Regions from separate parts of the Paenarthrobacter sp. OM7 genome, predicted to be linked through region 3. Evidence: riboswitches for the same ligand, from Rfam matches in the RefSeq annotation. Region 3 holds a riboswitch; each other region holds the start of a gene.
What was found. A riboswitch is a leader RNA that binds a small molecule or an ion and turns the genes downstream of it on or off. The one in region 3 is predicted to bind S-adenosylmethionine.

Region 1 (3,201 bases), 1.2 Mb from region 3:
ATGCCACGGCCATCAACTGCGGACTGGATCCGTGGGTTAACAACGGCCATGCAGGACCTTCAGGAGCAGCGCGGTTGGCCTCGTTGCGCCGGTTGCTCGGTGCCGACCCCCGGATGGAAGCAAAAGAGACCAAGGAACTGGGCACCGTCAACTAATCGTTGCGGCTTCACGTCCCCGCTGCAGCGAGCGTTTCAGGATAGTTTGGTGGCATGACCCATCCCGTTTCCACCTACAACGATGACCTGCGCCTTGCCCACGTCCTCGCTGACTCAGTCGATGCCCAGACCATGGACCGCTTCAAGGCCCTGGACCTGAAGATCGAAACCAAGCCAGACCTCACACCTGTCACTGACGCCGACAAAGCAGCGGAGGAAGCCATCCGGGGTCAGCTCTCCCGGTCCCGCCCCCGGGATGCTGTCCTTGGCGAGGAGTTTGGCAGCAGCGGACACGGTTCACGGCGTTGGATCATTGATCCCATCGACGGGACCAAGAATTTTGTCCGGGGCGTACCGGTGTGGGCAACATTGATCGCATTGGTTGATGAGGGTGAACCCGTGGTTGGCGTCGTCAGTGCACCCGCCTTGGGAAAACGCTGGTGGGCTGCCAAGGACATGGGTGCCTACATGGGCCGGTCCCTTGCCGCGGCCACCCGTTTGAAGGTCTCCAACGTTTCCCGCCTCTCCGATGCCTCCTTGTCCTACTCAAGCCTGTCCGGGTGGAAGGACCGCGGAAACCTGGATGAGTTTCTGGGGCTCACAGAGGATGTATGGCGAACCCGGGCCTACGGCGATTTTTGGTCATACTGCCTGGTGGCCGAGGGTGCAGTGGACATCGCGTGCGAGCCTGAGCTGAACCTGTACGACATGGCAGCCCTCGTCCCGATCGTTACGGAGGCCGGTGGCCGTTTCACCTCCCTGGAAGGCGACGACGGTCCGTTCGGCGGCAACGCGCTGGCCACCAACTCCATCCTTCACTCGGAAGTCCTCAAGCGGCTCAACCCGGGCCTGGACGACCTGCTCTAGGCAGGTTCGTTTCAGGGCACGCACGCTGCTTTTCACCGAATATTCGACGGCGGACGCCTCCTTTTGGAGGCGTCCGCCGTTTTTTCTTCGCCAGATCGGCGATTTACAACCCGGCGTAACAAAGTGCTTAACAAAGCGAAGTGACTTTGGAGGGGCCACTGGAGGTGCCCTAACCTTTTTTACAGGTCACGAGTGCCAGCGCTAAACCCCGGTTTGCTGGCCGGCAACCCTCCATTCGCGGCGGGGTGCCCCGGGTGACGACCCGGCCGGTCCGGAACGGATGCGGCAAGCGCGGATCCCCCTCCGGGGATCCCTCTTGAGTGAGGTCCCATGAGCACAGTTACGTTCGACTCAAACATCATTCCGTCTTTCGCCGGTGAAACCCCGTCTCAGGCAGCTCCCGCTGCACGGCCACTCGCCGCCGTCACTGGCGCTGAGCTGCAGGCACCGCTGATCCAGGGCGGCCACGTCCGCTATGCCAATCTGGACTACGGCGCATCGGCTCCGGCCCTGACCATCGTCTCGGCCTACCTCAACGAGGTCCTTCCTTACTACGCCAGCGTTCACCGCGGCGCGGGCTTTGCGTCCCAGATCAGCACCTCGGTCTATGAGAATTCGCGCAGTATTGTCCGTGAGTTCGTCGGCGGGCGTCCCGACGATTCCGTGATTTTCACGCGAAACACCACAGACTCCCTGAATCTCCTGGCAGGCTGCCTTCCGCAGATTGACGGCCGTTTCTCCGGGGAAGTCCTTTATCTGGACATCGAACACCATGCCAACCTTCTTCCTTGGCAGGGTGTCCCGCACCGCAGCGTCGTAGCGGCCTCCACGTTGACCGCCACGGTGGACAAGCTCCGCGATGAATTGGCCCAAGGCGGGGTCAGCCTGCTCGCCGTCACTGGCGCCTCCAACGTGACAGGTGAAATCCTGCCGATCGCAGAACTCGCTGCACTGGCGCACGAATACGGTGCCAGGATTGTTGTGGATGCCGCCCAATTGGCACCCCACCGCCGGATCAACATCACCGAGGACGACGTTGACTACGTGGTGTTCTCCGGTCACAAGCTGTATGCCCCCTTCGGCGCAGGCGTCGTAGTGGGCCGCCCGGACTGGCTCGACGCCGGGATCCCCCACCTGGCTGGTGGCGGCGCCGTCCGTGAAGCCCGCCTCGACTCGGTGAGCTGGGCAACGGGCCCTGCCCGCCACGAAGGCGGCTCCCCCAATGTCCTGGGTGCCGCAACCCTCGCCCGGGCCACCCAGGTCCTCGCCGGGCTGGACCAGGAGGCGTGGCACGCCCATGAAGCCGCCATCCGCAGATACCTGGTGGATGGCTTGGAGGCCATCGACGGCGTGACCGTGCACCAGATCTTCACTGACTCCGATGACACCATCGGTGTGGTCAACTTCTCCGTGGAAGGATTCGACGCCGGACTGGTGGCGGCGTATCTGGCCGCCGAGCACGGAGTTGGCCTCCGGGATGGACGCTTCTGCGCCCACCCACTGCTCAAGCGACTCGGGCTTCCCTCAGGCTCCTTGCGTGCCAGCTTTGGCGTCGGCTCCCGGTTGGAGGACGCCACGAGGCTGCTCGCAGGAATCGAAGGGCTTAAGCGCAACGGGTTGGGCTGGGACTACGTGGTGGACGAGGGCCGCTGGGTACCTGCCAACGACCACCGGACCTACCCGGAATGGGCGCCCAACACGCCCGGCACTGCAGGCGCTGCTCCTTGCACTGTTGACTAAACGCGCTTTACCGCGGCTGCGGTAAATTCGTAGGGTATCTTTTGGCGACCCTGTGAAGGAGTTTTTGGTGGCATTGCCGTCTCCGGCCGCCTCCAGCGGACGGCCCGGCGTTCCCGGACCCGCCGGACCGCGTGGTCCCAAGCTCCACGCTGACCGTCGGAACGAGTTCGGCCAGAGCTTCCAGGACGGTGGCGAGCACTACGATCGAGTGCGGCCCGGTTATCCCCGGGAGTCCGTCGAATGGCTTGTTCCCCAGGGGGCCACGACTGCTGCGGATCTCGGAGCGGGTACTGGCAAGTTCACGGCCCTCCTCGTGGAGCGCGGACTGGACGTTGCCGCCGTCGACCCTTCCACCGACATGCTGGAGCAGCTGCGCAAGTCCCAGCCGCACGTCACCGCGCTGGAGGGAACAGCTGAAGCAACAGGACTGACGGACTCA
Region 2 (3,201 bases), 2.3 Mb from region 3:
AAAGAACACGGCGGTGGTCGGTTCCGAGAGGGCTTCGCGCCACTGCTCCAGATTCGGGCCGTCAACGAACACCGTCTCCACGCCCCAGCGGGGCAGGATCTCGTTGAGGATCACGAAGCAGGAGCCGAACAGCGAGCGCGCGGCCACCACGCGGTCGCCGGCAGCCAGCAAGGCACCCAAAGCGGTGAAGACCGCGGACATGCCGGAGGCTGTCGCAAAGCACGCCTCGGTTCCTTCGAGCAGCCGCAGCCGCTCCTGGAACGTGGCGACGGACGGGTTGCCGTAGCGGGAGTAAACGAAGCGTTCGTCCTCGCCGGTAAAGGCACGTTCGGCAGCGGCAGCCGATTCGTAGACAAAGCCGGAGTTCAGGAAAACGGGCTCGGACGTTTCCTGGAAATTGGTGCGGTCAAGGCCACCGCGAACGGCCTGGGTGTCAGGGCTCCAGCCGGCGGCGTCGGGATTGAAAGTCACTTACTCGGTCCCCAGATTCGTCGGCAGGCCACGGTTCTTCCAGCCGTTTACGGTGCGCTCACCGTAGCGGTCCGGTTCGCCTTCGAAGCCCTCAAGGACGTTGTACGCCGTGAAGCCGGCCTGTGTTGCGGCAATGGCGGCGGAGATGGAGCGCTGGCCGGAGCGGCAGATGAACACGAGCTCCACGGCGTCATCCTCGGGTGCCTGCTGCTGCAGGTCCTCGATAAAGCGGGAGTTCGGGATACCGCCAGCCAGGTTCCACTGGATGAACAGGGGATCGTTCTCGGTGGCTTTGGTGTCGGGTATGCCGATGTGGGCCCACTCGCCCTCGGTGCGCACATCCACCAGGATCGCGCCTTCTTCGAGCTTGGCCCACGCGTCCTGTGGGGTCAGGTCACCTGCGTAGCTCATGCGTGGCCCTCGAACGCTTCTTCATCGTCGTAATTCTCAAGTTGGTCCACTGCGTTGGCGACGGCGGCATCAGCATTGGCGATCGCCGCAGGCAGCACAATGGCTTGGGCCACGATGACGTCCGTGCCGTTGAAGGTGGCTGCCGGGCTGCCATGGAGCACATAGCCTTCGGCGAGGGAGTTGTGGATACGCTCGCAGAAATCGCGGTTATCCGGGCCTGTAATCAGGCGGTAGGAGAGTTTTTCTTCAGTGGGTTCAGGCATTGCTGGTGCTCCTCAGTCACGCTTGCAGTTCGAGTTGTCGATACGCCGAGTAGTCACCTGAGGCACCCCGCCGGAGAGAGGGTTGCCGACCAGCAAGTCAGGGCTTTGCGCTGGTACTCATTACTCAAGAAAAACGTAACATCCACGGGCGTCGGGCTGCACTTGCGGGCGGCTGCACCGTCGTCATGTTGCGTAATCGGAGGCTGATCCACTATCGGTCCTTGAGCTCCCGCACTGCCGCGCCGACAGTGGGGTAGAAGTGGTCCGGCGTAAAACGGGCCGCCGTGCCGAGGCGGATCAACTTGTCCTTCACGGGCCCTTTGAGCTCGGCAAACACCAGATCCACTCCTTTTCTGGCCAACCATTCGTCCAGGGTTACCAAGTCATCCAAAGCTGTGGTGTCGATCCCGGTGATCGGTTCGGCGGCAAGGATGATGTGGGTGACGGGCTCCGCGGACTCGTCCGGGGCCTCGTCGAGTTGCTCCCTCACGAAGCTCGCCAGGACCTGTCCGTTGCCGAAGAACAGGGGTGCATCAAACCGGAGGATCAAGAGCCCGGGGATGCGCTTGCCCTCGGGGTGGCGTTCAAGGTCGTGATACCCGGGAAGGCCTTCCTCTGCGCCGAGTTCGGTTCTGTACGGATCCCATGCCCTGCGGACAAAGTCCAGGAGTGCCAAGGCGATGGCCACCACGATTCCCTGGAGGACACCCACCGTCAGCACTCCCAGGAACGCAGCCAGCATCACCACGGACTCGCTGCGGCTCAGCCCCAGGAGCCGCCTGACGCCGGCAGGATCTGCGAGGGCAATGGCCGCGGCGATGACGACGGCGGCCAGGGTTGCCGACGGCAGGTACTCGGTTACTCCCGGAGCCAACAGCATGAACGCCAGTACCAGCACGGAGCCCACCACGCCTGTCATCTGGGATTTTGCGCCGGCATCCACGGCTACCGGTGTCCTGGAGGTACTGCCTGAAATGGGGAATCCACCCAGGAGGCCTGTAGCGGCATTGGCTGCTCCAAGCGCTGCCATTTCCCTGTTTCCGGAGACCTTCTTCCCTTCCTTGGCTGCCAATGTTTGAGACAACACGCCAGTGTCAGCGAAAGCCATGAGCGCGATGCCCGCGGCGGCGGGGAGCAGCATCAGGGCGTCGGCCCAGCCAATACCCCCGAGTGCGGGCATGGGCAGGCCCTGCGGCAGGACCCCGGTGACCTTCACGTCGTCGTTGAGCCCGAAGACCGCCGTCGCCACGCACGAGCCAACCACCGCCAACAGGACGCCGGGTACCTTCCACTTCAGGAGCCGGGGGATCCAGATGAGCGCCAGCGACCCCGCTCCCAACAACAGCGCGGTGATGTTGACCTCACCGCCAAGTAACCCGGTAGTGACCTTCGCGAGCTTTTGCCAGACGTCGCCGTCGGCCTCAATACCCAGAAACGCCGGGAGTTGCGAAAGGGCCACCAACAGTGCGATTCCGTTGAGGTACCCGAGCCGGATGGGTTTGGACAGCAGGCCCGTGATGGCTCCCAGTTTCAGTGCCGAGCCCGCAAGCATGAGCGCCCCGATCAACACGGCCAGCAAGCCGGCCAGCGCCACGGATTTTTCGCTGCTTCCCGCTGCCAGCGGCACAATGGCCGCGGCGATCATAGTGGCCAGGGCAGAGTCGGGTCCCAGGACCAGAATGCGGGAGGGCCCCACCACCGCATAAACCAGCAGCGGGACCACTGTTGCGTAAAGCCCGGTGACCGGGGGAAGCCCTGCTGCCTGTGCATAGGCCATCCCGGCGGGCACCAGCAAAGCAAACAGCGCAGCGCCCGCAACGAGATCGTGCCGCAGCCATTCACGCTTGTAGCCCTTGAGGGCCCAGGCGCTGGACAGTCGCTCCTTGGCGGAGGGGCGGGAGGTTGCTGCACTCATACAGCGATCATTCCCGACCCCTGCTGATTGTGGAACACGACATACGCCTTATGTGGAAAATACGGACCGTCTCCGGCCGCGTTCAATTGTGACGCCCCGGGAGCATAATTGACCCAGTACGTCCTCCTGTAACTTCGCATG
Region 3 (3,201 bases):
CGAGGGCGTCGCCCGCACCGCCCACGAGGCCGGTGTGCCACTCATCGTCGACAACACACTGTCCACTCCCTACCTCATCCGTCCCATCGAGTGGGGCGCCGATATCGTGGTCCACTCCGCCACCAAGTACCTCGGTGGCCACGGTTCCGCCATCGCCGGCGTGATCGTGGACTCAGGCAACTTCGACTTCGGCAAGGACCCGGAGCGCTTCCCGGGTTTCAACACCCCGGACCCCAGCTACAACGGTTTGGTCTACGCCCGGGATCTTGGCAAGGATGGGGCGCTCGGCGCCAACCTCTCCTACGTCCTGAAGGCACGCGTCCAGCTTCTCCGCGACCTCGGTTCCGCTGTGTCCCCGTTCAACGCTTTCCTGATTGCCCAGGGGCTGGAGACGCTGAGCCTGCGCGTCGAGCGTCACGTAGCCAACGCCACCAAAGTGGCCGAGTGGCTGGAAGCCCACGACGACGTCGAATCGGTTGCCTACGCGGGTCTGCCGTCCAGTCCGTGGTACGACCGTGGCCGGAAGTATGGTCCGCAAGGCACCGGCGCCATTGTTGCGTTCAACATCAAAGGTGGCGTTGAAGCGGGCAAGCGCTTCGTGGACGGACTGGAACTGCACTCGCATGTGGCCAACATCGGCGATGTCCGCTCGCTGGTCATTCACCCGGCGTCCACTACGCACAGCCAGCTGACAATTGAACAGCAGCTGGCGGCCGGTGTTAAACCCGGCCTGGTTCGCTTGTCCGTGGGAATTGAGCACGTGGATGACATCATCGCCGACCTCGAAGCCGGATTCCGGGCCGCCAAGGGAGCCTGATTCCCGACCTGGACGATACGGCGCGACCACGCCCGCCACCTTCCTGGGAGGCCGCCCGGACCGACGATTATTCGCCGGGCGGCGTTCCGGAGTGCTGCTTCGTGAACGAAAACGCCCTAAAGCGTCACACTGATGTCACATTCTTCGCCATACCCGCCCTGTATTTCCTAGACTCTTCGTATAGGTCATGAGTGCCAGCGCGTAGCCCCGGCTTGCTGGCCGGCAACCCTCCTCCGCGGTGGGGTGCCCCGGGTGAAGACCTGGCCTGTTCGCACCCAAGGCGACGGGCAAGCGCGAGTTTAAGGTGTCAAAGGAATGACCATCACTGCTACAGCCCTTCCAAAATCCGGAGAAGAAGACGGAACCGTCAAGTACGCCGCCATTGGGCCGCTGGACCTTGAAGCCGGTGGATTCCTTCCCGACGTCGTCCTCGCTTATGAGACCTGGGGGCAGCTGAACGCCGATGCCTCCAATGCCGTGCTCATCCAGCATGCCCTCACGGGCAGCACACACGTAGCCCGGGGAGCTACGGACGAAGAAGGATGGTGGGAGCAGTTGGTAGGCCCCGGTGCCACCATCGACACCACCAGGTTCTTTGTCATCTCCATCAACATCGTGGGTGGCTGCTACGGCAGCACTGGACCGTCCTCGGAGGCGCCGGACGGCCGTCCTTGGGGCTCCCGGTTCCCCTTGGTCACCCTGCGCGACAGCACCGAGGCGGAGGCGCGCCTGGCCGAAGCCCTGGGAATCGAGGCCTGGCATGCCGTGCTGGGCGGTTCCATGGGTGGCGCCCGTGCGTTGGAGTGGGCAGTGACCTTCCCGGAGCGGGTGAAACGCTGTGCCGTGATATCCGTGGGTGCCTACAGCACGGCCGAGCAGATCGCCTTTGCGCAGGCCCAAACCCTGGCCATCCGTCAGGACCCGAATTTCAACAACGGCGACTACTACGGTGGCACTGCCCCTGAACACGGGCTCGCCTTGGCCCGGCGCATCGCCCACATCACCTACCGCTCCGCACTGGAGTTGGACTTCCGCTTTGGCCGTGAAGCCCAGCACCTGGAGACACCTCTCGCCGCTGCGGTCCTGGGGGAGCGTGGCCGCTATCAGGTGGAGAGCTACCTGGACCACCAGGGAACAAAGCTCGTCCGACGATTTGACGCCAACAGCTACATCGCCCTCACCGAAGCCCTGATGTCCCACGACGTCGCACGCGGCCGTGGATCGCTGGAGGCAGCCTTGTCGCGTACCACTGCGGAGTTCTTCGTTGCGGCGGTGGACAGCGACAGGTTGTATTTCCCGGCGCAATCCCGGGAATTGGCGGCAGCCTTGCCGGGTGATGTTCCGGTTCATATCATTGAGGCGCCGATCGGCCACGACGGGTTCCTGACGGAAATCGGCCAGCTCTCAGCACAGCTCCGCGGAGCCTTCTTCGCCTAAGTTGAGTGGCCGTTGCAGGACAGTTGAGTAGCGGCTGCAGGACGCCGGGTTGGCCGCCAGGCTAGCCGTTCATGATGTCGCCGCGCTGCTTCATGTAGTCCTCCATGGCGATCTCCCCGTTGCTGAATTTTGCGTCCAGCTCTGCCAGCTTGCGAGCGCGGTAGCCTTGCGGCTCCGATCCGTTGGTGGCCGGGAAAGGCGTGGGGGAGAAAGTGTTCGACGGCGCCCCGGACTGCGGTTCGTCATCTACAGGGCGGATGACGGCCGGCCCGGACGGATAGCCCGGGTAGTCCTGGGGTGGGTAATTCTGTGCCGGGTAACCGGGGCCGGGCAGGTTCTGCTGCGGGGGATAACCGGGGCTGCGGAAGGTTCCGTTCTGGATCCGGCGCGCGCGGGATCGGTTGTACATGCGGATCCCGAGCGGAATCAGCCACGAGCAGACGATGATCCAGAAGATCAGATTGTTCACAGTGCAGGCCTCCTAGGTCGTATCCCAGCTTAGCCCGGTCGCACGGCGTGAACTCCGGCGCCTGCAGTGAGGACTTCAGAGGAGGCGGGCCTCCATGCCCAGGAACTGCCCATAGCGTTCCACTTCGGCGTCGAGGGCCATCTGTTCGGGAGGGCTTGTGGGCCGGTTCATGCGGACATCCAGGTGGCAGGCTCCGCCGGAGAATCCATGGCGCCACCATCCGGCCAACCTGCCATCCATCAGGACCACGTGCATGGGCCCGTTGTCTTCGGGGAAGTACGGTGCTGTCCCACCCAGATAGCGCCGGGACTGCGAATAGCCCATGACGTATTCGTCGTAGCACTGGATGAGGTCGATGCGGGGGAGTCTTGCGTCAGGCAGACGCGAAGGGCCCCCGGGGTTGGTGAGCTCGACGGCATCTTCCGGGGCCAGGTAAAACTCGAGGCCGTCCATGGCGAGTGATGCCAGGGCGCCCGGC
Region 4 (3,201 bases), 520 kb from region 3:
GATCGCAGTCGCAGCTGAACAGGCCCATTCGCTCTGCGGCGCGATGCTCAGCGGCCTCGCGCGTCATGCCGCGGGCAAGGTAGACCAGCACCAATTCGTTGTGTTCGATGTCCAACGACGGTGCTGCCGTGAGAGTGGCTTGGGTGGGCAGCGTCGCGTTGAGCAGTTCCCGCTGGGAGCGGACAGAGACGTACTCGCCGGCGCCCATGGACAGTGCGCCCGCCAAAAGACCTGCCACACCGCTCATCAGCACCACCGGACTGGGTACGCCGGTGGCGGCCATGCCCATGACCAGCGAAAGGTTGCTCACCAGGCCGTCGTTGGCGCCGAAGACCGCGGCACGGAAGGTCCCGGAGAGCCGGTTCCGACCACGGGTAGCCAGGCCCCTGACCACCTCTTCGTGGATCTGTTCGTCAGCCACCATGGCGGGTGTTGCCGCGGGTTCGGAGCCGTAGGGGGAGCGGCCTTCTGCGCGTTGGGCCAGGGCCAGTACAAAGACCGACCCGAAGTTGCGGGCCAGGAATCCCAGGAACTGGCTGCGGGCTGACGCGGCCTTGGGCATTCCGGCGTGCTCACCCAGGAGCTTGAGCCAGTGGGCCTCGTGCCGGCCTTCGGCCTCGGCCAGGGCCAGCAGGATTTGGCGTTCTTCGCCGTCGCGCCTCTGGGCGAGTTCGCGGTAGACAGCGGCCTCGGCGCGCTCGTCGGCGAGGTACTGACGCCACCGGCGGATGTCGGCGTGCGAGGGCGCCGCGGGTTCCGTTCCGACGTTCTCGAGGGCTGCCGATTCCGGGGTGGGGTCCGGAGCTGGGCTCGACGAACCGGGGGATTCCTGGTGCTGTTGCACTTTCTCTCCTGTGCTGGGTGGGGTAGTTGCGGCCCCATTGCACGCCCCACTGTACCGCTTATCTGCGCGGTTTTTTGGCTGGTATTCCTCACTTGGAATGTTCGGCGCACCGTAATTTCCGGCCGTCCTTGACCCCCGACTTAGCCGGTGCTCAGATGGAAGGACAGGGGCGGGGGCCCACCCCGCACACGTTCAACAGGGCTTGAGCGGCCCACGAGACGGAGGTTGCACCATGAACACCACCGAATCACACGCCAACTACCCGGAACGGACCACCATTGAGTCAGATCCGGCCTATGACTACGCCGAGGACCAGGAAGTGGACGAGGCCTGGGTGGAAGAAGTGGACGCCCCCGAGGACGACGAACGTGTGGTCCCCATCGACGAGACCGAGGAATTCCGCGAAGCAGACGAGGAAATCTAGGCGGGCTCCTCGTGGCTGAGTGTGTAGTGAAGCTGCACGCCGGCGCGTTTGCCGGCCGCCGCAACAGTCACGGTTAGGGTTCTCGACGCATCACACCAAAGGGTCGGCCGGACCGCTCGGGCCAACGCCTGCGCGATCAGGTGCGGTTGGGGATGTCCGAACCGCATGGTTCCGGCCTTGGCAGTGATGGTCACCGTGCCCAGGAAGAGGTCGACGGCGGGAATCACCGCGACTGTGTGGGTGGCTGTTGTTGCCGGGGTACTGGTAGCCGGGGTGGTATCGCCTTGGTACGGCAAGGGACTGCTCCTTGGGGGAGTGCTCTTGCCCGCTCGGTTGTCTCTGGTCCGGGACGGGCCGCTTCCTCATCCGAACCACCCGTGAACATGGGGTTGGTGTGTGGCCAGTCGGAGCTTGGCACCACATCTCTTGAAGCTGGGACCACCTTACCGCACGGCTGTCCAGCAAGTTGGGGCGCCCTCTTCCCGGGGACAAAACAACGGCGGCGCCACCCCGGAAAGGGGAGGCGCCGCCGTCGAATTTTGCTCTGTTGCTTGCAGCGCTACTTGTGGCTGCTGACCGGGTGGGCCTCAGGCGGGAGTTCCTCAGAGACGGCACCGGCAACGCGCTTGTCCCAGGCCTCGCGGACTGCGGGATCAGTGGGCGGGGTGAGCAGTGAAATCACTACGTAGGCGATGAACGAAGCGGCGAGACCGTAGTAGATCGGTTCGTTGGCGTAGACGCCGTCCGCGCTCGGAATGACACCCAGGGCGAAGAGGATCAGCAGGGTCAGTGTCAGCACCGATCCAACTGCCATGGACCATGCAGCGGCGATGCCCGTGCCGCGCTTCCACACCAAACCGCCCAGGATTGCGACCAGGAGGCCACCCACCAGGATGTCGTAGGCGATGGTGAGGGCAATCACCACGTCCTGAGCCGCCATGGAAATCAGTACTGCCACGATGCCGAGTCCAAGAACCCAGTAGCGGTTGGCTTTGACGTCGTGCTCGGGGTTTTCGCTGTCATCGGTGTTGATGTTCTTGCCGAACCAGCTGGCCACGAACGGGACAACGTCCGCACGTGCCACCGTGGCTGCGGCGATCAGGGCGCCGGAAGCGGTGGACATCATGGCCGCAACAGCCGCGGCCATGACCAGGCCGCCGATGCCGACAGGCAGGATGTGGGTTGCCACCTCGGCGTAAACAACGTCCTTGCCGAGGTTGGTGACATCGATGTCCGGCAGTGCCACCCGGGCGGCCAAGCCGATCAGGGCGCCGGCGATGCCGTAGAGGATGCAGTAGACGCCGGCCGTGGCGCCGCCCCAACGGGCAACGGCGGGGGTCTTGGCAGTGAAGACGCGCTGCCAGATGTCCTGACCGATCAGGAGGCCCAGTGTGTAGACCACGAAGTACGTGATGATGGTCTGGGCGCCGATGCCATCGATCTGGAAGAAGGTGTCATCGAGGCGCTCACGGATGCCGTCCATGCCGCCGGCAGCGTTCAGGACGAACGGGAGCATCAGGAAGAAGATACCGACGGTCTTGATGATGAACTGAACCTGGTCGGCCAGCGTGATGGACCACATGCCGCCAATGGTGGAGTAAACCAGGACGATCGCGCCGCCAACGGCGATGGCAAGCCAGCGTTCCCAGTCGAAGAGCACCACGAAGATGGTGGCGTAGGCGCCGGTGGAAGTAGCGCAGAGCATGAGCGTGTACGCCAGCATGACGATGCCGGAGGTCTGCGTGGCCCTGCTGCCGTAGCGAAGGCTCAGCATCTGGGAGACCGTGTAGATCTTCAGGCGCTGGATGGTACCGGCGAACAGGAGGCTGAGCAGCAGAACGCCTGCGCCGATGGCCACTACCAGCCACATGCCGGAGATGCCGAACTTGTAGCCGAGGCCGACGCCGCCCACGGTGGAAGCGCCACCGAGGAC

Region 1: another riboswitch for S-adenosylmethionine. It lies ahead of QEH68_RS13485 (aminotransferase class V-fold PLP-dependent enzyme); the one in region 3 lies ahead of QEH68_RS07765 (homoserine O-acetyltransferase).
Region 2: another riboswitch for S-adenosylmethionine. It lies ahead of QEH68_RS18550 (DUF1737 domain-containing protein); the one in region 3 lies ahead of QEH68_RS07765 (homoserine O-acetyltransferase).
Region 4: another riboswitch for S-adenosylmethionine. It lies ahead of QEH68_RS05455 (hypothetical protein); the one in region 3 lies ahead of QEH68_RS07765 (homoserine O-acetyltransferase).

Annotation. Positions count from the first base shown of each region.
Region 1 is NZ_CP123579.1:2,919,146-2,922,346, forward strand. Features, by position in the region: gene QEH68_RS13475 (ribosome small subunit-dependent GTPase A) at 1-155, shown strand, start outside; gene hisN (histidinol-phosphatase) at 210-1,022, shown strand; SAM riboswitch class IV at 1,207-1,320, shown strand; gene QEH68_RS13485 (aminotransferase class V-fold PLP-dependent enzyme) at 1,353-2,762, shown strand; gene QEH68_RS13490 (class I SAM-dependent methyltransferase) at 2,836-3,201, shown strand, end outside.
Region 2 is NZ_CP123579.1:4,030,586-4,033,786, reverse strand. Features, by position in the region: gene QEH68_RS18560 (O-succinylhomoserine sulfhydrylase) at 1-471, opposite strand, end outside; gene QEH68_RS18555 (rhodanese-like domain-containing protein) at 472-882, opposite strand; gene QEH68_RS18550 (DUF1737 domain-containing protein) at 879-1,145, opposite strand; SAM riboswitch class IV at 1,159-1,270, opposite strand; gene QEH68_RS18545 (SulP family inorganic anion transporter) at 1,357-3,060, opposite strand.
Region 3 is NZ_CP123579.1:1,691,249-1,694,449, forward strand. Features, by position in the region: gene QEH68_RS07760 (bifunctional o-acetylhomoserine/o-acetylserine sulfhydrylase) at 1-817, shown strand, start outside; SAM riboswitch class IV at 1,001-1,117, shown strand; gene QEH68_RS07765 (homoserine O-acetyltransferase) at 1,133-2,254, shown strand; gene QEH68_RS07770 (hypothetical protein) at 2,316-2,723, opposite strand; gene QEH68_RS07775 (winged helix DNA-binding domain-containing protein) at 2,799-3,201, opposite strand, start outside.
Region 4 is NZ_CP123579.1:1,167,561-1,170,761, forward strand. Features, by position in the region: gene QEH68_RS05445 (VIT1/CCC1 transporter family protein) at 1-844, opposite strand, end outside; gene QEH68_RS05450 (hypothetical protein) at 1,077-1,268, shown strand; gene QEH68_RS05455 (hypothetical protein) at 1,265-1,564, opposite strand; SAM riboswitch class IV at 1,581-1,700, opposite strand; gene QEH68_RS05460 (sodium:solute symporter) at 1,828-3,201, opposite strand, start outside.